3 regions of the Marinobacter salsuginis genome follow, and region 1 is predicted to be linked to each of the others. Evidence: predicted binding sites of a transcription regulator. Region 1 holds the regulator's gene; each other region holds the start of a gene.
The links. The regulator FliA, encoded in region 1, starts transcription of late flagellar genes. The targets are predictions, from matches to a motif close to CTAAAGTTTNNNNNNNNNNNGCCGNTAA.
Positions count from the first base shown of each region.

Region 2: the regulator FliA is predicted to act here: its motif matches at 5,748-5,775, upstream of GJU83_RS14610 (methyl-accepting chemotaxis protein).
Region 3: the regulator FliA is predicted to act here: its motif matches at 5,190-5,217, upstream of GJU83_RS11430 (flagellar protein MotY).

Region 1 covers NZ_BGZH01000001.1:575,624-583,584, reverse strand. The annotation lists gene GJU83_RS02655 (uracil-xanthine permease family protein) at 1-319, opposite strand, end outside; gene upp (uracil phosphoribosyltransferase) at 322-960, opposite strand; gene flhA (flagellar biosynthesis protein FlhA) at 1,179-3,359, shown strand; gene flhF (flagellar biosynthesis GTPase FlhF) at 3,420-4,730, shown strand; gene GJU83_RS02635 (MinD/ParA family protein) at 4,798-5,610, shown strand; gene GJU83_RS02630 (RNA polymerase sigma factor FliA) at 5,642-6,385, shown strand; gene cheY (chemotaxis response regulator CheY) at 6,548-6,931, shown strand; gene GJU83_RS02620 (protein phosphatase CheZ) at 6,952-7,737, shown strand; gene GJU83_RS02615 (chemotaxis protein CheA) at 7,754-7,961, shown strand, end outside.
Region 2 covers NZ_BGZH01000003.1:93,351-101,311, reverse strand. The annotation lists gene GJU83_RS14635 (CHASE domain-containing protein) at 1-532, shown strand, start outside; gene GJU83_RS14630 (beta-ketoacyl-ACP synthase III) at 534-1,502, opposite strand; gene GJU83_RS14625 (HP1242/YdcH family protein) at 1,670-1,921, shown strand; gene GJU83_RS18980 (DUF1127 domain-containing protein) at 2,090-2,242, shown strand; gene GJU83_RS14620 (hypothetical protein) at 2,477-2,728, shown strand; gene GJU83_RS14615 (peptidoglycan-binding domain-containing protein) at 2,732-3,592, opposite strand; gene GJU83_RS14610 (methyl-accepting chemotaxis protein) at 3,709-5,574, opposite strand; gene GJU83_RS14605 (ABC transporter substrate-binding protein) at 5,833-6,798, opposite strand; gene GJU83_RS14600 (protein kinase domain-containing protein) at 7,086-7,961, opposite strand, start outside.
Region 3 covers NZ_BGZH01000002.1:29,123-37,083, reverse strand. The annotation lists gene GJU83_RS11450 (SDR family oxidoreductase) at 1-860, shown strand, start outside; gene GJU83_RS11445 (methyl-accepting chemotaxis protein) at 1,017-3,263, shown strand; gene rnt (ribonuclease T) at 3,343-3,999, opposite strand; gene pyrC (dihydroorotase) at 4,044-5,075, opposite strand; gene GJU83_RS11430 (flagellar protein MotY) at 5,261-6,178, shown strand; gene GJU83_RS11425 (histone deacetylase family protein) at 6,185-7,111, opposite strand; gene GJU83_RS11420 (bifunctional acetate--CoA ligase family protein/GNAT family N-acetyltransferase) at 7,320-7,961, shown strand, end outside.

The DNA.
Region 1 (7,961 bases):
GCATCCGAACCAGGCCACTCAGGAAGATGTAGAGAATACCTGCGGCCATCAGGCCGCCCAGGGTTTCTTCCATGCCAAACCGGCCCTTGGAAGCGATTACGGGGGCAATAAAGGCGAAGGAGGACGCCAGGAAGATCGGGATCTGCCCGCCGGTCACCACGTGAAAGATCAGGGTGCCCAGGCCGGCGGTGAAGAGGGCCACGTTGGGATCCAGGCCGGTGATCAATGGCATCAGCACCAGGGCACCGAAGGCCACCAGCAGCATTTGTGAGCCGGCAATGGCCTGTTTCCAGACCGGGTCGTTGGTATGATCCTGCATGCTTAAACGTCCTTCTGCTTGGTGCCGAAGATCTTGTCGCCGGCATCGCCGAGACCCGGAAGGATATAACCTTTCTCGTTCAGGCGTTCATCAACGGAGGCTGTGTAGATCGACACGTCCGGATGGGCCTCGAGGACTTTCTTGACGCCCTCGGGCGCGGCTACCAGAACCAGGGCCCTGATCTCGGTGCTGCCGGCTTTCTTGAGCAGGTCGATGGTGGAAATCATGGAGCCGCCGGTAGCGAGCATGGGATCGACGATCATGGCCATTCGCTGATCCAGCTCACCCACCAGTTTTTCCAGGTAGGTGCTGGCCTCGAGTGTTTCCTCGTTGCGGATCTGGCCGACAACACTGACCCGGGCAACAGGAATGAGGCTCAGAACACCGTCGAGCATGCCAAGCCCGGCCCGGAGGATCGGAACGATGGTGACTTTCTTGCCGTGAATCTGTTCCACATTCACTGGGCCGGCCCAGCCTTCGATGGTTTTTTCCTGCAGGTTGAAGTCCTTGGTGGCCTCGTAGGTCAGAAGTGCACCAACTTCCTGTGCCAGCTCCCGGAAATTCTTGGTGCTGATATCCGCACGGCGCATGATGCCGAGCTTGTGGCGGATCAGAGGGTGTTTTACCTCGTGGATTGGCATGGGGTCACCTGTGTGTCTGGTTGGGGTTTTAGCGTCGCAATTAAATGGCGCAAGGATACCGCATCTGGCAAGGCGAGTCAGGCCGCAAATGGCCGGTTCGCGGAAATCCACTAAGGGCTGGTACGGATCTTGCGATAACTCTTCCAAACGACGCCGCCGCGTCAGATTTTCGACCTTTGAAACGCCTGCAGGCACGGCCAATCGGAGAAGTATCCGGCATGGACAGAGCTTTAGTCCTCAATAACGTCAAAACCCTGACGCGGGGAAATCTGGGCATTCCCATCATGCTGATGGGCTTGCTCGGTATGATGATTCTGCCCATGCCGGCGTTTTTGCTGGACGTGTTCTTCACGTTCAACATCACCCTGTCGATTGTCATTCTGCTGGTCTGTGTCTACGCCCTGCGGCCCATGGAGTTTGCCTCTTTCCCCACGGTACTGCTGGTGGCCACGCTGCTGCGTCTGGCCCTGAACGTGGCGTCTACCCGGATCGTTCTGTTGAACGGCCACGAGGGCGGCGACGCGGCCGGTAAGGTGATCGAGTCCTTCGGTGCGGTACTCATCGGAGGCAACTACGCCGTGGGTCTGGTGGTCTTCGCGATTCTTATGATCATCAACTTCCTGGTGGTCACAAAGGGCGCCGGCCGGGTCTCCGAAGTAAGTGCCCGTTTCACCCTGGATGCCATGCCCGGCAAACAGATGGCCATTGATGCGGATCTCAACGCCGGCCTGATCAATCAGGACGAAGCCAAGCATCGCCGGGCCGAGATTGCCCAGGAGGCGGATTTCTATGGTTCCATGGACGGTGCGTCCAAGTTCGTTAAAGGCGATGCCATTGCCGGCTTGCTCATTCTTGCCATTAACATCGTCGGCGGGATCGCCATCGGTATGCTCCAGCATGGCCTGGATTTCGGGCTGGCCATGGAGCGCTATGCGCTATTGACCATTGGTGACGGCCTGGTGGCACAGATTCCCTCGCTGCTGCTGTCCACGTCTGCGGCGATCATGGTAACGCGGGTCACTTCCAGCCAGGACATGGGCGGCCAGATCCTGCAGCAGATGTTCAGTGCGCCGAAGGCACTGTCCATTGCCGCTGGAATCCTGATTATCCTCGGCCTGATTCCCGGCATGCCTCACGTGGCCTTCCTGGGTCTGGGTGCGCTGGCTGGCGGCGCTGCCTGGTATATCTGGAAACACCAGAGGCAGACTGTCGAGGAGGAGGGCGCCTTCCCGGCCAGGGGCGCTGGCGGCGCGGCACCGCGACCGGCGGGTCGTGATCTGCCGCCGGGCGGAGACGCGGGTGGCGATCAGGGTCGTCAGCTGCCGGCACCCGGAGAGACCAAAGAGCTGGGCTGGGACGATGTGTCCACCGTCGATATCGTCGGTCTGGAAGTGGGGTACCGGCTGATTCCGCTGGTCGATAAATCCCAGGGCGGTCAGTTGCTCAGTCGCATCAAGGGCGTTCGCAAAAAACTGTCCCAGGATCTGGGTTTCCTGATGCCTTCGGTTCATATTCGCGACAATCTGGACCTGATGCCCAACGTCTATCGCATCACCCTGATGGGCGTAACCATCGCCGAGGCAGAGATTCACCCGGACCGGGAGCTGGCCATCGACCCCGGCCAGGTATTTGGAAAGGTCGAAGGGATTGAAGGAAAGGATCCGGCGTTCGGTCTGGATGCCTGCTGGATCGAGCCCGATAAGAAAGACCAGGCACAGACCCTTGGCTATACCGTAGTCGATGCCAGTACCGTGGTTGCCACCCATCTGAACCAGGTGTTGCAGAAACACGCCCACGAACTGCTGGGCCACGAAGAGGTCCAGAAGTGGCTGGATCAGCTTGAGAAGATTTCTCCGAAGCTGGCCGAAGAGCTGGTGCCCACCACCGTTTCCATCAGTCTGCTCCTGAAGGTCTTGCAGAACCTGCTGAAGGAGGAAGTGCCGATCCGGGATATGCGGTCCATTGCCGAGGCCATCGTGAATGTTCATCCGAAGAGTCAGGATCCCAAGCTGCTGACCACCGTAGCCCGGCAGTCCCTGCGCCGGATGATTGTCCAGAGCATCTGCGGCAACGAATCGGAGATACCGGTGATCACCCTGGATCCGGACTTGGAACAGTTATTGCTGAAGTCTGTTCAGCAGAGTCAACAATCCGGCGGTCAGGAAGACATTGGCCTGGTTCTGGAGCCGAATATGGTGGAGAAGCTCCAGCGATCGCTTCAGGAGAGCGTCCAGCGCCAGGAGATGCTTGGCAAACCGGCCATTCTGCTGGTGTCCGGGCCACTGCGGCCGGTCCTGGCGAAGTTTGCCAGCTATGGGGTAGAGCGACTGCACGTGCTCTCGTACCAGGAAATTCCGGATAACAAACAGATTACGATCGTGGCGTCCGTTGGCCAGTAACGGCGCGGATGACAGAGCGGACAGGGCCGGCACGGTGTTGCCGGTGGAGGAAGAGGCATCATGAAAGTAAAACGGTTTTTTGCTCAGACCATGGCAGAGGCGCTGAAACAGGTCAGTGAACAGATGGGGCCGGATGCCGTTATTCTTTCCAACCGTCGGGTCGACGGTGGTGTCGAAATCGTGACGGCGCTGGACTATGACGAAAACATGGCGCGCCAGCGCCTGGGCAACCAGGCCGAAGAAGCCACCAACGGATCCCGCCTGGCAGAAATGCAGGCTGACCAGCATCGTCGTCTCGAGGATGAATTGAGCCGATCCCGTGACCGCATCCGTGAAGTCAGGGAAAAGCGTGCCTCCCAGGGAGCCGGCTACTCAGGTCCGTCGTTTGCTGCTGTTCAGGAAACGGTCGGCGGCGATTTCGGTGATAGTGTGGCTGAGCCCCAGGCGCCGAAGGATGTCTATTCTGATGAACTCGCACAGATGCGTGCCGAGATCAGCTCCCTCAGGGATATGATGCAGGGTGGTCGCCCGCAGCCGGACTCTGTGGTTTCGACAAACACGGCTGTTCAGCAAAGGCTGGCCGAGCGCCTGCAGGAATTCGGCCTGGGCAGCGAGCTGGCAGGGTCAATTTCCCGTCGCCATAAGGCAGGGCGACTGGAAGATGGTTGGAAGCAGTCCCTGAAAATGCTGTGCACCGGCGTCCGGACCTCTCGCATGGAGTGGCTTGATGAGGGGGGCGCCTATGCGCTGGTGGGTCCTACCGGTTCCGGCAAGACCACCACGATTGGAAAGCTGGCGGCGCGGTATGTGCTCAAGCATGGCTCCGACTCCCTGGCTCTGGTCACCACCGATCGATACCGGGTGGCGGCGCACGAGCAGTTGTTCGTGTTCGGTCGTATCCTGAATGTGCCGGTTCGGGTGGTGGATGAGACTCACAGCCTGGACGATATTCTGGACGAGCTGTCAGACCGTCACCTGGTTCTGATTGATACTGCCGGGCTGACAAGTTCGGATAAAGGTTATCAGGAACAGCTGGCCGAACTGGCTCGCAGCCATCACAATGTCAAAACGCATCTGGTCGTCTCGGCAACCAGTCAGCCGCGCATCATGAAATCCGTCTGGCATTGCTATAAGATGGCAAATCTTGCGGGCTGTGTGATGACCAAGATCGATGAGGCCCTCACATTGGGTGAGTCCCTCGGTTTTGTCATGGAAACCGGTCTGCCGGTAGCCTACTACACAGACGGGCAGAAGATTCCTGAAGATCTGCACCACGCAGAAGCTGTTCCGCTGGTGCGGCTGGCCGTGGATCGGCTTAAAACACTCCAGCAACAGCAGGCGGTCGCAGAGGGCCTGAAAGAGCACGCCTGAGACCGGACAGATTGACAGCAGGCGTCGGAAACGCACCGGCGAAACGTGGCAAGAGACAAAAAACAGTATGAGCAGAGCACATCCGGTACAGGTGATTGCAGTTTCCGGCGGTAAAGGTGGAGTCGGCAAGAGTAACGTGTCGGTCAACCTCGGAATTGCCCTGGCGCAGAAAGGCCGGAGAGTGGTGCTGCTCGACGCCGATCTTGGGCTCGCCAACATCGACGTATTGCTGGGCATCACCGCCAACCGTAACCTTCAGGATGTTCTGGCAGGCGACTGTGACCTCAAGGACGTTCTGGTAAATGGTCCCGGCGGCATAAAGATCGTTCCTGCCTCCTCAGGTACCCAGCGGATGACCCAGCTCAGTCCCATGGAGCATGCCGGGCTCATTAATGCGTTCAGCGAGCTGGGGGATCAGATCGATGTACTGATCGTCGACACCGCCGCCGGTATCTCCGAATCGGTGGTCAGCTTTCTCAGGGCGTCCCAGGAATTACTGTTGGTGGTGTGTGACGAACCCACGTCCATCACCGATGCCTACGCCCTGATCAAGCTGATGAACCGGGATTATGGAACCAATCGTTTCCGCATTCTTGCCAACCAGGTGCGGAATGAGCAGGAAGGCCGGCATCTGTTCGAAAAACTGACTCGGGTCACCGAGCGCTTCCTCGATGTGGCACTACAATATGTCGGTATAGTCCCCTACGATGAGGCAGTGAAGAAAGCAGTCCAGAGACAGAGGGCAGTGCTGGATGCCTATCCCAGAGCGAAAGCCTCCCTGGCCATCAAGTCTCTGGCCGACAAGGTAGACAGCTGGCCGTTGCCGTCCTCACCCCGTGGACATCTGGAATTCTTTGTGGAGCGGCTCGTCGAAGTCTGAATCGGATCCAGTCAAACAAGAAACCGGATACATGACATTGGCGAAAAACCTCGGAATTTATAACCAGTCAGGTGCGCAGAAGGCATCTCAGCTTGTTGAGCAACACGCGCCGCTGGTCAAGAAAATCGCCCTCCATTTGATGGCCCGCCTGCCGGCTTCCGTTCAGCTTGAAGATCTTATGCAGGCCGGCATGATTGGCCTGCTTGAGGCTGCCCAGCGATACAGTTCCACCAAAGGAGCCACCTTCGAGACCTACGCCGGTATCCGGATTCGTGGGGCGATGGTCGATGAAATCCGCAAGGGCGACTGGGTTCCCCGCTCCGTGCATCGAAACGCCCGTCGCATTTCCCGGGCCATCAAGGCTGTGGAAGACCGGCTTGGCCGGGAAGCCCAGGATCAGGAAGTGGCCGAGGAGCTGGGTATGGAGCTGGCGGAGTATCATTCCTATCTTTCCGATTCCAACAGTGGCCGACTTTTTAGCCTCGATGAGCTCAATGAATCCGGAGAGCTGCCGATAGAACAGACAGAGACGCAGGATAACCCTCTGGAGGGGTTGTCCTCCGATGCCTTCCGGCGGAGCCTGGCTGAGGCCATTGAAGACCTGCCGGAGCGGGAAAAACTGGTTCTGAGCCTTTATTACCAGGAAGAGCTGAACCTCAAGGAAATAGGCGCCGTGCTGGGCGTCAGCGAGAGCAGGGTCAGCCAGATTCACAGCCAGGCTGCCTTGCGCCTTCGGGGGCGGTTGTCGGATTGGCGCCAGGAACCGGACAGCTGATTGCGTTCAGTCTGTGTCTGCGAAGGTGCAGTCTGTAGTTTTTGGTAACCGATGCTTTACAACGGAAGCAAAGGTCTGACAATAAGCGGTTTAAACAGCGGCCTGCTAGACTTTGAACGCGAAGGTCAAACGAATTCCGGGTGTTACTAACTGGAGGTCCCATTGGACAAAAACATGAAAATCCTCATTGTGGATGATTTCTCCACAATGCGACGGATCATCAAAAACCTGCTGCGTGATCTGGGCTTCACCAACACCGATGAAGCAGACGATGGCAACACAGCCTTGCCGATGCTGAAGAGCGGCAAATACGACTTTCTGGTCACCGACTGGAACATGCCGGGCATGTCCGGGTTCGATCTTCTGAAGGCTGTCCGGGCTGACGAGAATCTGAAAACCCTGCCGGTATTGATGGTAACGGCTGAGGCGAAGCGCGACCAGATTGTTGCCGCGGCTCAGGCGGGTGTGAACGGCTACGTTGTCAAACCGTTCACTGCCGCTGTGCTCAAGGAAAAGATTGAGAAAATCTTTGAAAGAATCCAGTAACCAGAGGTCGGATGGCTCTCATGAGCGATAGCAAAAAGAACCATCGGGGCCTTGAGCCGGAGGTGACCGAAAAGCTCCAGCGGCAGGCAGCAGAGCTGGCAGAGAGTGTTGATGCCGGTGATTATGCCAAAGCCATGACCCTGATCAATGAACTCAGCGAGGTCAGGGATCAAAGTCTGTACCGCGAGGTAGGGCGATTGACCCGGAGCCTGCACGAAGCCATCCGGAACTTCCAGATTGACCCCCGGAACGCGGAACAGCAAGAAGCGCTGTCGAAGATGACAGACGCCTCCGATCGCCTCGAATACGTTGTGCAGATGACCGGCGAAGCGGCCAACCGCACCATGGATCTGGTTGAGGAAACCATGCCGGTGGCCAACGCGTTTCGGGAAGAGGCGGCCTCCTTGCGGGACGAATGGCAACGTCTGCGTCGTCGGGAGATGCAGCCGGCGGAGTTCCGGGAACTGTACGGCCGGATTGATCGCTTTTTTGTCAGTACGGCCAGCGACGCTGACACCATGTACAACAATCTTTCGGAAATTCTGCTTGCTCAGGATTATCAGGATTTGACGGGCCAGGTTATCCAGAAGGTCACCGCCCTGGTAAAAGAGGTTGAGGAGCAGATGCTCAGCCTGGTGGTGATGGCCAGCCATGTGGATCAGCTCACCGGCACCGTGCACCAGATTGAAGAGAAGGAAGAATCTGCAGAGAAGGGCGTCGGGCCCCAGATCAAGGCCGATGAGCGTGAAGATGTAGTTTCGGGACAGGATGACGTTGACGACCTGTTGTCCAGTCTCGGTTTCTGAACAAAGAGGGTAACGCATGGCGTTTGATGCTGATGAAGAGATTTTGCAGGACTTCCTGGTAGAAGCCGGTGAAATTCTCGAAAAGCTGTCAGAGCAGTTGGTAGATCTTGAGCAACATCCTGACGACAGTGATCTGCTCAACGCCATTTTCCGTGGCTTTCACACCGTTAAAGGCGGCGCGGGCTTCCTTCAGCTTGAAGCGCTGGTAAATTGCTGCCACTCCG
Region 2 (7,961 bases), on a different contig from region 1:
GGCGTTGACGGATGCAAAGGCTCAGTTGGAGCAGATTTCACTTACGGATGCCCTGACAGGGCTCGCTAATCGGCGACATTTCGATACCGTGCTTGAGCGAGAGGTCAGGCGGGCGGGGCGAGACGGTACCCGGTTGTCTTTGATCATGATCGATATCGATTTTTTCAAAGAATACAACGATGAATATGGTCACCCGGCAGGCGATGCTTGTCTGAAAGAGGTCGCGAGCATTCTGAGAGATATGGCAAAGAGGCCCGGGGACCTGGTCGCACGGTATGGCGGTGAGGAATTCGCAATCATCTTGCCGGACACTGCCGATCCCGGGGTGATTGCGGAGTCCTGTCGAAAAGGGGTTCTTGAACGGGCAATGCCCCACGAGCTGTCTTCAGTTGCAGAGTACGTAACCATCAGCCTTGGCCTAACCACAACGGGCGTGGCAACGGAGGTCACGCCCGAGGGGCTGGTCGATAGAGCCGATTCAGCCCTTTATGAAGCCAAGGAATCGGGGCGCAACCGGGTGTGCGTAGGCTGACTCAGTATCTCAGCAACGCTGAGCCCCAGGTGAAGCCGCCGCCGAACGCTTCCAGCAGCAGTACTTCATTGCGCTTGATGCGACCGTCTCTTACCGCTACATCAAGGGCCAGGGGAATGGATGCAGCTGAGGTGTTACCGTGCTCATTGACGGTGACGACCACCTGGTCCATGGACATGTTCAGTTTCCTTGCCGTCGCCGAGATAATGCGGAGGTTGGCCTGGTGGGGGACCAGCCAGTCGATTTCTGATTTCTGCATCTGGTTGGCGGCCAGGGTTTCGTCAACGATCTTCCCGAGGGTGTTGACCGCCACCTTGAACACTTCGTTGCCTTTCATCTCAACGAATGCGCGTCCGGCTTTTACCTGATCGTAGTTGTCCGAAATACCACAGGGTACGTGCAGCAGATCTTCATACTGACCATCCGCGTGGATGTGGGTAGACAGGATGCCGGTTTCCTCATCGGCCTCCAGGATCACGGCGCCGGCGCCATCACCGAATAAAACACAGGTTCCCCGGTCGTCCCAGTCAATGATGCGGGAAAACACCTCAGCGCCGATAACCAGCGCTTTTTTGCTGCTTCCGGTCTTGATGAATTTGTCGGCGGTTGCGAGGGCGTAGACAAACCCGCTACATACGGCCTGAATGTCGAAGGCAGGGCAGCCATGGATTCCCAGGCGGGCCTGCAGGATGCAGGCGGAGCTCGGAAAGATCTTGTCTGGCGTGGAGGTGGCAAACACGATCAGGTCAATGTCTTCAGCCTTGATGCCTGCCGCGTCAATGGCATTCTTTGCAGCCTGCTCGGCAAGGTCTACCGTGGTCTGGCCTTCGATCGCGATGTGCCGCCTTTCAATGCCCGTGCGCTCGCGAATCCACTGGTCGGTGGTGTCGACCATTTTCTCGAGGTCTTTATTGGTAACAATGTTGTCAGGCAGGTAAGAACCGGTGCCGGTAATTCGTGCAAAGGTCATTCGCAAGTGTCCCGAGGCGTAACTGGATAACGTTCTGACATGCTATACCCATGCAACGTCGTGCGTAATTAGCGATTTGTCAAAGACGCCCAGAAACTGGCACGCTCGTCTATGCTGAAGGTGATCAGCTTTGATCAACACTCTGCAAACAAAAGGAGCGTATAACGATGGGCATTTCCAGCCACGAGCTTCACGTAGAATTCCCCCAGTACAAAGACCTTATCCAGGAACTCAAGAGCAATGACCTGAAGTTCAGTGAAAAGCTTCAGGAGTACACGCATCTTGATCACGAAATTGAAGGGCTGGAAAAGAGGGACTCTCCCATTGGCGACGACAAATTGCACCGCATGAAGCAGAAGCGGGCACAGCTCAAGGACGACCTTTACCAGGTGCTGATTTCAAACGCCAAGGCGTCGTGAAACTGCAATTAAAATGACACCATTCTGAAACGCTAAAATGCCGGGAGCCCCTGTTTATAGGGGTTTCCAAGTATTCAGAAAACTCCTTGGCAAGCCTAGAATAGGATCCTAATTAAACAAGGTCCCGGTTTTACCGACCGAATTCTGGGTTGACTAAGGAGTAATAAAATGAAAAGAGCTGCTTCTCTTTACAAAGGCTGGCGGATGAAGCGCAACTTTGTCCATTTGGTAATGACAATGGATCGCCGTTTGCTGAACGATGTGGGATTTTCCCCGGAGCTCGTTGAACAGAAATTGAGCACCCCGTTCTGGAAATTCTGATCGGTAGACGCGATCGAGTGTGGATAAGGTAACCTTCTGAGTTGGTTGAAAAATAACCGGCTCGGAAGGTTACATGTTGTCACAATAATGAAATATGCCCTTGTTCTTAAAGTATTTTTATCTCGAAAAAGTCTAAGAAAATTGATCTGAATCTGTATTCTCTATTATCGGATCAGCTTATAGTTACGCTACCTCCAGAACCAGACCGGTTCACCCCGAAAGGAGAGCTTGACGATGATCCAGGAATTCCTTCAAAGCACCTTACCTCTAGACTCTTCCGTAAGCCTCAGACGTTCTGACACAGATCCCGACAAAGAAATGGCCAGGGCCCACAGTGAAGCCTTTGAAATCGTTTCAGATGACGGTGAAACCGTCGGCTTTGTGAAAGCCTGGGAAGATGACCCCAGCTTTCGTGGTTATGTCCATTTCGACTCTGAAGGCAACGTGATCGACTGGAAAGTCTTCAAAGACCGGTTGCAGAGCTGAGGCTCACACCAGCCAACCGAAAAAGAAGTCGAACAACTTGCTGAAAAAGCCGCCCCCGGTGCTCTGAGGTTTCTCGGCAGCCGTGGGTGTTGATGCGGTGGTCTCTTCCTCGATTGGCTGGGCTTTCCTGGTATCGGTTGCTTCCTGCTCGGCGTATCCCGCGCTGGTTGGTTCCGTAGGGAGCTGGGCCAGCACCGGGTCTGGTTCTTCGTTGACTTCCGGTGTTGTTACTTCGGCGACCACAGGTTCCGGCGTGGGGTCTGGCGTTGGGGCTTGGGGTTCTGAGGACGCCTTTTCCTCAATCGTAACTTCAGGTTGTTTTGAAGTATCCGCAGTAGATACCTGTTTTTCCTGCGTTTTAATGTCAGGTGAGGGTGTCTGGGCAACCTGCTCGGAAGGAGTTCGAGTGGGTGTCGCCACAGGTTGAGGCGCAGGCTCCGGCTCCGGCTCTGGCTCTGGCTTCGGTTCAGCTCTGGCAACGGCAGGAGAATCGGGTGCCGGCTCGGGCAGGGACAAACCAAGCTTTGCCATTGATGCCTTTCGACTGCCGACCGAATTTGCCGCGATGGTTGCGCTCGAAGTTTTGGCCACGCCGAGTGCTTCCAGTGTTGCTGCATCCAGGTTGCCGTTGGTTTGCAGCCCATTCTTATCTTGATAGGCGCGTATGGCAGTTCGGAGTTGTTCATCGATCCAACCATCCGCGCGTCCGACATCATGGCCGGCCCCGTAAAGCGCATTCTCTGCGGCGAAAATAACTTTCTCGGGTTCGGCGGCTTGGGCCGTGCCAAGGCAGGCAGCCGCTGTCAGTATGGCGAGGGCAGGGCTGCGTACGCCTGCCTTCCGGGATGATTGAGAGCGCGTCATGGCGGGATACCTCCGGGCGGTCCATTTCCGGTTACATTGTGTAACTTGAAGCCCCAAGGTATCAGGTAATTATGGACGCGCTCGTGAAGTGGTTAACATCTGCAACCATTGTCCGCTCAGGATTCGCTGGCGCGGAAGCGTCTCACCAGAGTGTTCAACTCATCAGCCATGGTGGCCAGCGATTGGCTTGAATGGTTTACCTGGGAGATATCCCCGGCGAGTTCTTCAATGGCACTACTGCTTATCTCCACATTTTGAGTCATCTCGGATGCCGTGGCTCTCTGCTGTTCGGTGGCGCTGGCTATCTGGGTTGTCATTTCGACGATGCTGTTTACCGCGGCCAGAATATCGGTCAGTGCTTCGCCGGACTTGCTCGCCTCCTCGCTGGCTTCTTCGGCCATCTGCTTGGCCTTGCTCATGTCTACAACTGCACCGGCTGCGCCACTTTGAAGTTGTGACACAATGCGCTCGATATCGACGGTTGATTCCTGCACCCGTTTGGCCAGCCCGCGGACCTCGTCGGCAACCACGGCAAAACCCCGTCCTGCCTCGCCGGCACGGGCCGCTTCGATAGCTGCGTTCAAGGCCAGAAGGTTGGTCTGTTCTGCAATGCTCTGAATCACCGCAAGCACATTGCCAATCTCGGCTGACTCGTTTTCCAGCTGCTGGATGCGCGTCGAACCTTTTTCTACCTGATTGGCAAGGTTAGTGACTGCTCTGATGGCAGAGCCAACGGTTTCCTGGCCGGAATCGGCAAGAGATGCTGCCTTGCGGGCGGATTCGTCAGTTTCGCTGGTGTTCGAAGCGATTTCTTCAGAGGTCGAGACCATTTCCTGCATGGCGGCAGACACCTGAGTGATCTGATCGCGCTGCTGTTCAGAGTTGGCGGTCGTGCGCTCCGTGATGCCGGAGAGGGATTCCGACTCACCTGTGAGTTGGCGCGAAGCCCTCACGATTTGTGAGATTGTCTTCTCGAGGGTTTCCAGGAAGGTGTTGACGGCACCAATGAAGTCACCGATTTCGTCCGGGCGACCCGGGGTCAGCCTGGTGGACAAGTCGCCGTTATTGTTGGCGATGTCGTCGAGATAACCGAGGATTTCGGTTTTGGCACGTTTGACGCTGACACCCATCATCCGACTCATCAGCACAGCGACGATCAGGCCAAGCACCAACGACACAAAGAACGCAATCAGCGTGAACCTTAGGGCGAGGTCGGTCTCGGCACTGGCGACGTCAGCCTCTACTTCCAGCGAGTCAAATATTGTGGACTCCAGTTCTCTGGCCATTCGGGCAATTTCTGGACCCAGCACATCCAGTTTGTCTTTCTTGACGCTGACCACAATGCTTTGCTGGTCCAGCATCTTCTCGACCGCCGCCTGGTAGTTGGCCAGTTCTTCAACGACGGTGTCCATATAGACCTGAACAAAGTCAGGACCATCTTCGGGTTCCAGCAGCTCCAGCGCATCGGCCAGGTCTTCGATTGCCCAGCCGAGGGCTTTCTGGGAGTCCTCGTCGCCGTTGGACAGGTAACGCTGGGCGGTCAATTGCATGACCATGGCATCGTTGAGGAGCTGCTCAAGGCCGGCCCGAAGATCGCTCTCGGGTTCCCGGTTGGCAACGCCGTTAAGGGCCATTCTTAAAGCCTTGGTGGCGTTTGGACCGTGAACGTCCAGTTCGTCCTTTATGATCGACAGAACCTGGCGTTTTGCCGGAACCAGCTCGTTCCTGAAGGCGCTGATGTACTCACCGGTGCTGCTGTTGATACGGTCCACCAATTTGGCGGCATCTGGGTCCTGTATATTCTCCTGGGCCCTGGCCATCACTTCATTGAATTCCCCCTCCAGCTCATCGAAATAGCTGAGTGTTTCTTCATCGCCGGTGGAGAAATAATCGAACACCCGAAGCCGCATCCGATAAACACTGATAACCGACTCTGTGCCAATCGCCGTATCCGGCGCCAGGTCTCGGGCGACCTTATTCATGCGTTGGTCCAGTTGCTGAAATTCGGAAACGCTGAAAAACGTCACTGAAGCGAACAGCGCGAGGATAAAAACCGGCGCAATCAGTAGCTTGCCGGGGACACCTAATTTCCGTTCTACAGATTCGAGGAAAGAGGAAGCCAAAATACTACCCTTTTATCGGATTGTTTTAATGGTTAACGGCAAGGCCGATCAAACCTGAAGTGTTACGTTCGGTTGGTTAGATCGGCGCATTGGTTGTGCAAGATTCTTGACCGGACCCTAGTCAACAAAATTGGCCTGACTGGCAATCATGGGCGACAGCTGCAGATTCCAGTGATCAAGGCCGCTTTCGCTGTAGACATAATGGCCACTGATGGATTTAAGTTGCGGTATCTGGTCTGGTCTCATGCCATTGAGGATCAGCGATGCCAGTCTTGCTGCGGTGAGGCCTTCCTGATGAGCGGATATGGTAAAACCGCCAATGCTCTGTTCCTGCCCAACAAAGATATCCCAGAAGGAGAAAAGCGGAAGCTGAGCGCTGTAGTAGGCCTCTTTGAGCAGTTCATAAGGAGTAGCGTAGTTGCCGTCCTTGTCCCGGATGGTGTGGTGGGTTCCCAGAACCACGGCGTCATAGCGCTCATGAGCGTTTACCACCGATTTCAGCCAGGTATCCCGGTCGTTGGTCAGAACGATATCCAGGTCCGAGCCGTAAACAGTGGCCTGGCGTTTGTCACCGAAATATTCGTTCACTGCATTGCGCATGGTGGGTGAGTCATCCATCAGCACCAGGAAGCGATCCCTCTGCCGAAGGACTTTTCGCAGATGCCGGATACTGTCGGCGAAGAAGGGGCGTTCCAGTATTCCGGTAACCAGAGGGTGCTCAAGGGTAGGGTGCTGAACCGGGCCACCATTCACTCCCAAAAATACCACCGGAATCTCGCGCTGCACCAGATGCTCCGCCATCAGTGAAAATGCATTGTCATCACCCAGGATGGCCACATCCGGCTTGATCTCGGCGATCTTGCCCTGAATCTCAGCCACCTTGTCTGGCCATTCGGGCTTGGGCAGGCGTTTGGTGTCCAGTTCAAAGACCTTTATGTCGTGGTCCTTCCCAAGAACCGAACGGACAGCCTCAATGTAATCGGCATCCCATTTGTATTCGATGTGATAGCTTTGAACGATAACGACGGTTTTGGCAAAACACAGGGGGCTGACCAGCAACAGAGCCAGGAGGAGAAATCGCATAGTTGTTCCTTATTGTTATCCGAGCAAACGTGAAAAACAGTCTTTCTTAACGATTTGTTCTTCAGGCAGTTTTTATCGTTATATCCGGTTCTGATACAGGAACCATGCCAGTTGCCAAGTCATTGTTTTTACGTGTTTTCAGGAGCCTTGAGCGGTTTCGTTCACTGATTTTGGAAATGAAGTGTCCTGTGGCTGGGACATCTCGGGAGTTTCCTGATTGAAATTGTCGGCTTTACCGGACAAAGCGTCCGAAACAGCGGACAAAACGGATGGGATCGGCCTGGCGTCTAAGCGTGCTCGGACCTGGGGTTGCGCGGGTAATACCGGTCGGGCAAACGCTCGATATGCGGGAAAAAGCGCGTGTCCTTGTAGGGCATCTTCATATATCCGGAAACTCCGAGCCCGGTGATCTGTTCGACAGCGGAAAGAATTTCATCCAATAGCCGAGTAAACTCCGCTTCCCGGTCGGGATCCAGCAGCCGGTAGTGGCTGTGAATCTTTAGATGCCGGGGCAGGGCTTCGAAGATAATCATGCCGGTGTGGTGGATGTCGTTCAGGGCCTCCAAAGCGTGGATTATGATATCAGGCAGAACCAGAAACTCCTCCGGATCGGGGCCGTCCTCGAAGTAGGAATGCACGCGGCTTTCATCCTCCACCTCCGGCGCAGCGCTGACCTCGTAATGCAGTTTCATTCCCGGTGACAGGAGAAAGGGTTGATCCGGCTCGTCACGGTCGATGTGCAGAGTGTTCCGGGCGTTAAACAGGCAGCTTTTGAAAATACCTTGTCGGTAAATGGCCTGGGCGAGGTAAACCATGTTGTTGACCGCCTGAACAAATGCTGACTTCAGTGCCGGATCGTGCAAGTTCAGCGACGTGTCGATGTAGATTCCATCGGTTTCCCAACGCACGGCCAGACCACCTTCCACCGGATAGCGCCCCAGGCGGCTGACGGCCGCCAGAAAGGCTTTCTCGGTTTCGCCCATGCCCTGCATGAAGTTCTTGTAGTAGCGGTCGAGCTGAACGTCGTTAACGTCGTTGAGGGTTTCCGGCGCTCCCTCTTCCCGGAGGAAGGATTTGCGGGAACTGTAAACCACGGTGTCGATTTCCTGGTCCGAGGCTCGAACCCAAACCGGTACCTGGGCCGCGACCGGCTTTTCGGGCAG
Region 3 (7,961 bases), on a different contig from region 1:
AAGGTCGCGTGTGCGTAGTGACAGGTGCAACGTCCGGTATCGGTCTGGCCACGGCGCAAAAACTGGCAGACGCTGGCGCCATCCTGGTGATCGGCGCCCGGAAACTGGAGCGTCTGAAGGAAGTGACCGCGGAGCTGGAGTCTCGCGGAGCGAGCGTGCACGCCTATCCGTGCGATTTCTCCGACATGGACGCGTGCGATGAGTTTGTGAAGACCGTTCTGGATAACCACGGCCACGTGGATGTGCTGGTCAACAATGCCGGGCGTTCCATTCGCCGGTCACTGGACCTGTCGTTCGATCGATTCCACGATTTCGAGCGCACCATGCAGCTGAACTACTTCGGTTCCGTGCGCCTGATCATGGGCTTTGCGCCGAAGATGCTGGAGAACCGCCGAGGGCACGTAGTGAACATCTCGTCTATCGGGGTGTTGACCAACGCGCCCCGATTCTCGGCCTACGTGGCGTCCAAGTCTGCCCTGGATGCATTCAGCCGTTGCGCTGCTGCGGAGTGGTCAGATCGCAACGTGACCTTCACCACCATCAACATGCCGTTGGTGAAGACCCCGATGATTGCGCCGACCAAGATCTACGATTCTGTGCCTACCCTTACGCCGGACGAGGCCGCAGGCATGGTCGCTGACGCGATTGTTTATCGACCGAAACGCATCGCGACTCGTCTCGGGATTTTTGCCCAGGTGCTGCATGCCCTGGCACCCAAGATGGGCGAGATTGTCATGAACACCGGTTACCGGATGTTCCCGGATTCACCTGCCGCCGCCGGCAGTCGATCCGGCGAGAAGCCGAAGGTGTCCACAGAGCAGGTGGCTTTCGCCGCCATCATGCGGGGCATCTACTGGTAACGTGGTAGCGCCTGAATCGAGTGGGAGGGGAGTTACTTCCCCTCCCATTTCAATTGGTTAAATAAGATTCGCCTCTTTTTTGAGTTGTTCTGGGCTAAAGAAAACCTGCCGATAGCCGATGGTTAACATAAGAACAATATAAAAGAAGGGCTATTGATGACTCTCAAGAAACGTCTTTTGCTGACCTTGCTGCTGGTTGGCCTGCTTCCCGTCATTGCCATCTCGTTTTTTAACGCCGAAATTGCCCGACAGAGCCTGACGGAACAGGCGTTGCAACAACTCTCTATTGCGGCTACCAACAAGCAGCATAGTGTTGAAGATTATCTCAGCACTATTGCCCGGCAGCTGAAAGCCATGGCCAATAATCGCGGGACCCGAACGGCGGCCCAGGGGTTTGGTTTGGCATTTCAGAATTACGAAAAACTGGTACAAGAGGAGCAGTCGACCTTACGAGAAAACGTCGAGGCTTATTATCAGCAGAATTTCTTGCCACCCTTACAGCAAAATGGTGGTGCTAAGGGACGTTCAGCCTCGGATTTCGTTGCATCCCTCAGCAAAAACAGCCTGGCTCTGCAGATGGGTTACATCGTGGACAACCCGAATCCTGTGGGGCAGAAAGACGAATTGGTATCGGCCGACGTCCATATCGCGCAGTTTTATAACACCCTTCACAAACAGTGGCACACCTCGTTCAAGGAGTTTCAGGAGGCGTTCGGCTACTACGATATTTATCTCATTGATGCCGATACAGGCCATGTTATCTATTCCGTAGCCAAAGAGGTTGATTTTGCTACCTCCCTGAAAGACGGTCCCTACGCGGATTCCGGCCTTGCGGCAGCTTATCGTCAGGCGCTGTCTGACGGACAGGATACTGCTCCGACTTTTGTTGATTTTACTCGGTATGTACCGTCCTACGGTGCGCCCGCCGGATTTGTGGCAACCCCCATATATTCCGAAAAGGATGAGCGGCTGGCCGTGCTGGCCTTCCAGTTCCCCATCGACAGCCTGAACAACATCATGATGGAGCGAGATGGCATGGGCGAAACCGGGGATGCCTATCTGGTGGGCCCGGATAACCTGATGCGGTCAGACTCATACCTGGATCCGGAAAACCGCAGCGTTGTCGCTTCCTTTGCCGACCCGGAGAATGGGCGCATAAGTTCGACATCGGTGGATGAAGCTCTGGCTGGGAATTCCGGTGAAGGCGTGGTTACGTCCTACCGGGGCGAACCAGTGTTTTCCGCCCACAGGCCAGTTGCTGTAGGCGGGTTGAACTGGGCGCTGGTGGCGGAGATCAGCGAAGACGAGGCCTTGGCGCCCGTGCGTGAAATGTGGACGCTGGCCGCGATAGCCATTGCTATTGTGATCCTGGCTGTAGTGGCCGTGGCGGTCTGGACCGCAGTGCGGATCATGAAACCCCTCGGCAGAGACCCGGCCGAATTGCAGGCACTGGCGGAGCAGGTGGCTGCGGGTAATCTGGTCATCGATTCGTCCGAAAGTGACAGGGCAACGGGTGTTTACGGCTCCATGCTCAAAATGGTGTCGGACCTGAAAGAAGTGATCTTCAGGGTCGAGGAGGCTTCCCAGCGCCAGGCCAGTGCATCTGAACAATTGTCGGGTACTTCCTCACATACTCTGGAGAGTGTGAATCAGCAGGCAGAGCAGACTGAGCAGGTGGCGTCGGCCATTGAGGAAATGTCCTCCGCCATCAACGAAGTGTCCCAGAACACCGCGGAATCGGCAGCCAGCGCCAAGCGCACTCATGAGGCGGTCAGCCGCAGCGCAGCCGAGGTGGAATCCTCCGCTGAGGACACCCGTGCTATGGCCAGGGAACTGGAGGAAGCTGAGGCCGGCATAGAGGACTTGCGAAAGAATATGGAATCCATCACCAGGGTTCTGGATTCGATAAAGTCCATCGCCGACCAGACCAATTTGTTGGCTCTGAATGCCGCTATTGAAGCGGCCCGGGCCGGTGAACAGGGCCGGGGCTTCGCGGTGGTTGCGGATGAGGTGCGCAGCCTGGCCCAGAATAGCCAGAAGGCGACCGAGGAGATCAGTAGTTCCATCGAAACTCTGGTGAATTCGTCGGAGCGTGCTTCACAGGTGGTTACCCGCTGCAGCGTCCAGGCCAGCGGTATTTCCGAGCGGGCAGGAGCCGTTGTATTGCAACTTCGCGAGGCAGTGGACGAGGTTACCCGGATGTCCGGTATGGCGGAGCAGATTGCGACTGCATCCGAAGAGCAATCAGCCACAGCCGAAGAAGTAACGCGCAACGTATCTACAATTGCAGAAAAGTCCGTTGAGACCAAACAGGCCATGGCCCAGATATCAGAAGCCAGTGGTGACCTGGCCGAGTTGTCTCATCAACTGAAAGATTCGCTGTCCCGGTTTAAAGTCAGCTGAGTACCAGAAGGCGTTAAAATCTTAGGCCATGCTCGGCACACAAATAAAAACCCGCTACGGCGGGTTTTTTTAATGGCGTTTACTCGGTCTCTTCGGGGATCACCGGAGGTGGAAAGCCGCCCAGCTCTTTCCATCGATTCACAATGCCGCAGAACAGGTCCGCAGTCTTTTCCGCATCATAGGCTGCGGAGTGGGCTTCCTTATTGCTGAACGGAATGCCCGCGATCTTACAAGCCTGGGCCAGAACCGTATGGCCGTACGCCAGGCCGGCCAGAGTGGCGGTATCGAACGTGGAAAAGGGATGAAATGGATTGCGCCGGATATCTGCTCGCAGTGCGGCCGCAAAGATGAAATTGTGGTCAAAAGTGGCGTTATGTCCCACCAGAACGGCCCGCTTGCAGTCGTGGTTTTTCACCGCCTTGCGAATCGGGCTGAAGATTTCACTGAGACCTTCCCGCTCGGGAACCGCTTCACGCTCTGGATTCCACGGATCTATGCCGGTGAAATCCAGGGCGGATTGCTCCAGATTGGCGCCTTCAAAGGGATCAATCTGTTGTACGTGGGTCTCCGCTCGCCGCACCCAGCCGTCGTCGTCCATGGTCAGTATTACCGCCGCCACCTCCAGCAGGGCATCCCGCTCGGGATTGAATCCTGCGGTTTCCACGTCGACGACAACGGGTAGAAATCCGCGGAAGCGGCGGGACATGGGATGCGGTGGTTTGTTTTCGTCAGTCACTCAAGCTCCGGTCTTGGCCGTGGGTGAGAAGGAATAGATCAGGTTTACGCCAGTCGCCAGTGAACGGTTTCACCGGCCTTGAGAGGCACGATGGTTCCGTCAGCCAATGGCAGCTCCGCCGGCATGGTCCAGGGTTCGCGAACCAGGGTAATGGTATCGGTGTTGCGCGGCAGGCCGTAGAAGTCAGGGCCGTTGAAGCTGGCGAATGCCTCAAGCTTGTCCAGAATGCCAAGCTCTTCAAAAATATCCGCATACAGGCCGATGGCGCCATAGGCTGAGTAACAGCCAGCACAGCCGCAGGCAGCCTCCTTGCGATCCTTGGCATGGGGAGCAGAATCCGTGCCCAGGAAAAAGCGTTTGTCGCCGCTGGCTACCGCGTCCCGCAACGCCTTCTGATGGCGGTTGCGCTTCAGAATTGGCAGGCAATAAAGGTGCGGGCGAATGCCGCCGACCAGCATATGGTTGCGGTTATACATCAAATGCTGGGGCGTCAGCGTCGCGGCAAGGTTGTCGCCGGTATGCTGCTGGACAAACTCGGCGGAATCGGCCGTCGTAATATGTTCCAGCACAACCTTGAGATTCGGGAAAGCCTCCAGGGTGGGGGCCAGGACCCGCTCCAGAAACACCTTTTCACGGTCAAAGATATCGATATCGGCGTCGGTTACTTCGCCGTGAACCAGAAGAAGCATGCCGCAGTCTGCCATTGCTTCCAGCACGGGATAGATGTTCCGTATATCCTTCACTCCGGAGTCGGAGTTCGTTGTCGCGCCCGCCGGGTAAAGCTTGGCGGCCACAACACCGGCGGCTTTGGCCTCGCGGATGGTTTCCGGTGTCATGCTCTCGGTCAGGTACAGGGTCATCAACGGCTCGAAGGCGGTGCCTTTGGCAGCCGCGAGAATCCGCTCCCGATAGGCTGCGGCATCAGCGGCGGTTGTGACCGGTGGCACCAGGTTAGGCATGATGATGGCGCGGCCGAAGCAGGCCGCTGTGGCCGGTACCACGTCGCTAAGAATGTCACCATCCCGAACGTGAAGGTGCCAGTCGTCGGGCCGGGTAAGAGTAAGCTTTTCTGTCATGGCAGTTGTCCGCAATACCTTATGCGAGGCGTGCTGTGGGGCCCTGGAGGATAGAGCCCCGAAAAATTTGGCGAATTATACCAGAAGGCGCGGGTGATTGTTTTCCGGCCGGAGCTAAAGAAAGGCAGACGCGGGCCGTTAAGCAATCAGAATCTGTTAACTACCGGACACTGATGGCACATACTATGGGATTCCGCCTCGGAAAACGTCTCAATACACTGCTGGCTTGCAGTCTTCCTGTGCTGCTTTTGCCGGCTGCCGGGCAGGCTGCCAGCTATGGTGCCGGTATCGAGAATAGCCAGTGGTATCTTGCCGAATCGGTATTCGAGTGTCGCCTGGTGCACGAGGTTCCCGGTTACGGTCGGGCCGTGTTCAATCATCGCGCGGGTGAAAGTCTGAGCTTTTTCCTGGAGTCTGATTCGACACCAATGCGACCGGGGCGTGGCAGTCTCGTGGTGGAGGCACCGGCCTGGCGTCCGGGTGTGGCGCCGAAGCCCCTGGGCACGGTCAATGTGTCGGATGATCGCCGCCAGGTCTCCCTGGACACACGCCAGGCCTTTGTTGTTGCCCACGGCCTGCTGGAGGGTATGCGCCCCACGGTTACCCGGGAATCCTGGTTTGATGGTCGTCCGGTGCGGGTGCAGGTGTCCAATATCAATTTTGCTGGTGAATACCAGCGCTATCAGCGCTGCACGTCGAATCTCTTGCCGGTGAACTTTGATCAGATTCAGCGTTCAAGGGTGCCCTTTGCCAGTGGCAGCACTCAACTGTCTGACGCCGACAGGCAGTTGCTGGACAACATCGTGCGCTACGTGAATGCCGACACCACGGTTGAGAGAATTTTCGTGGATGGCCACAGTGACAGCATTGGCAGTCGTATCGACAACCGCGCGCTTTCCGAAGATCGTGCCAATGTGGTGGCCGACTACCTCAAGGCGAGCGGTATTGATGAAAACATGATTACCGTTCGGGCACACGGTGACCAATACCCGGTATCCAACCGGCCGGCGGATAACCGCCGCACCAATATCCGCTTGCAGAGGGCAGGTGATCGCCCGGAGCTTCAGCAGGCCAACGGGTATGGCGGTGAGCCCCGGGGATAATCGCTTTCAGTAAACCGAGTTCAATACTTCCAGATGGGCGTTTACGCTTTCTGCCAGGGCCCTCAGGTGGTATCCGCCCTCCAGCGTTGAAATGATGCGGTCGTTGCTGTGCTCACGTGCAACAGACACGATCATTTCCGTCAACCAGCGGTAGTCGTCGGTATCCAGATTCAGTTCCGCCATCGGGTCAAGTCTATGGGCATCAAAACCCGCGGAAATCAGAATGAGTTGCGGTTTGAAGTCGTTCAGCCGCTTCAGCCAACCTGCCTCCACCTGTTTCCGATACTCTTCAGACGAACAGTTCGCTGCAATCGGAATGTTGACGATGTTGTCGGCCTGGCGGTGCACATGGGAGTGCGGGTAGAACGGGTGCTGGAAGCTGGAGCACATCAGGATTCGCTCGTCACCACCGACAATGTCCACGGTTCCGTTGCCCTGGTGCACATCGAAATCAATGATCGCGACCCGTTCAAGGTGATGGAAGGTGAGAGCGCGCATGGCGGCCAGGGCGACGTTATTGTAGAAGCAGAAGCCCATGGATTTCGCTCGCTCGGCATGATGGCCGGGCGGGCGCGCGCAAACAAAGGCGTTGGTTACCTGGCTACTCATAACCATATCCACGGCCTGGATGTTGGCGCCAGCGGCAAGGCGGGCTGCCCGCAAAGTGTCCGGCATCATGGCCGTATCCGGATCGGTAAACACGCGGCCCCTTGTGGGTTGCATCAGATCGAGTTGATGCAGGTACTTTTCGGGATGCACCGTCAATAACTGGTCCCGGGTGATCTCTTCCGGCCTCACCCAGTCGAGCTTCTGATCAAGACCGGTATCAGCCAGGTAGCTGATGATCGCCGCCAGACGCTCAGGGCTTTCCGGATGTTCCGGCCCCATGTTGTGTTTCATGAAGTCATCGTGGGAAAAGAATGCCGTGGTCATACGTCTCGAACTGCCTTCGATGTGCTTATATTTTCTTCAAGCTTATCAGGGAAAACCGCCTGATGCCGTGTTTCTTTGGTCTTATAGGGACGATAGCCATTTCACATCGGGGAATCAGGGCCTAAGATAAGGGTTACACTCATAAGTAACCTGTTTTATTACATTTATTCGCCAACGGCCTGCCGGCCACTCACATAGGAGAGTCAGCTTGAGCACCCGGTATCTGGAGAGCCTTTTCAATCCCGCGTCCATTGCGGTGATCGGTGCGTCGGAGCGGGCAGACAATCTTGGCGGCATGGTATTGCGGAACCTGATGGGGGGCGGTTATCCGGGGCGCCTGCTGGTGGTCAACCAGAACGATTACGACAACGTGCACGGTGTACCCTGCGTCAAGAAAGTCTCCAAAATGGACTTTTCCCCGGATCTGGCCATCATCTGCACGCCGCCGGATACTGTGGCCAAGACCATCAAGCGGCTCGGGGAAGCCGGGGTGCGCACCGCCATTGTCATGACCGGTGGCATGTCCCGTACTCACAGTAAAACCGGTCAGCCTTTGATGTATTCCGTGCGCGAGGCCGCCAGGGAAACCGGGATCCGGGTGCTCGGCCCCAACACGATTGGTTTGATGGTTCCGGCACGTAGCCTGAACGCCACCTATGCCCACATGGGCGCGATCCCGGGACGGGTTGCTTTCGTAGGCCAGTCCGGCACCATTGCCAGTTCGGTTATAGACTGGGCCTTTGCCCGGGGGGTGGGGTTTTCCTACTTCCTGACCCTCGGCGATGGCATGGATATCGATCACGACGATCTGATCGACTATCTGGCGCAGGACACCCAGACCCGCGCGATT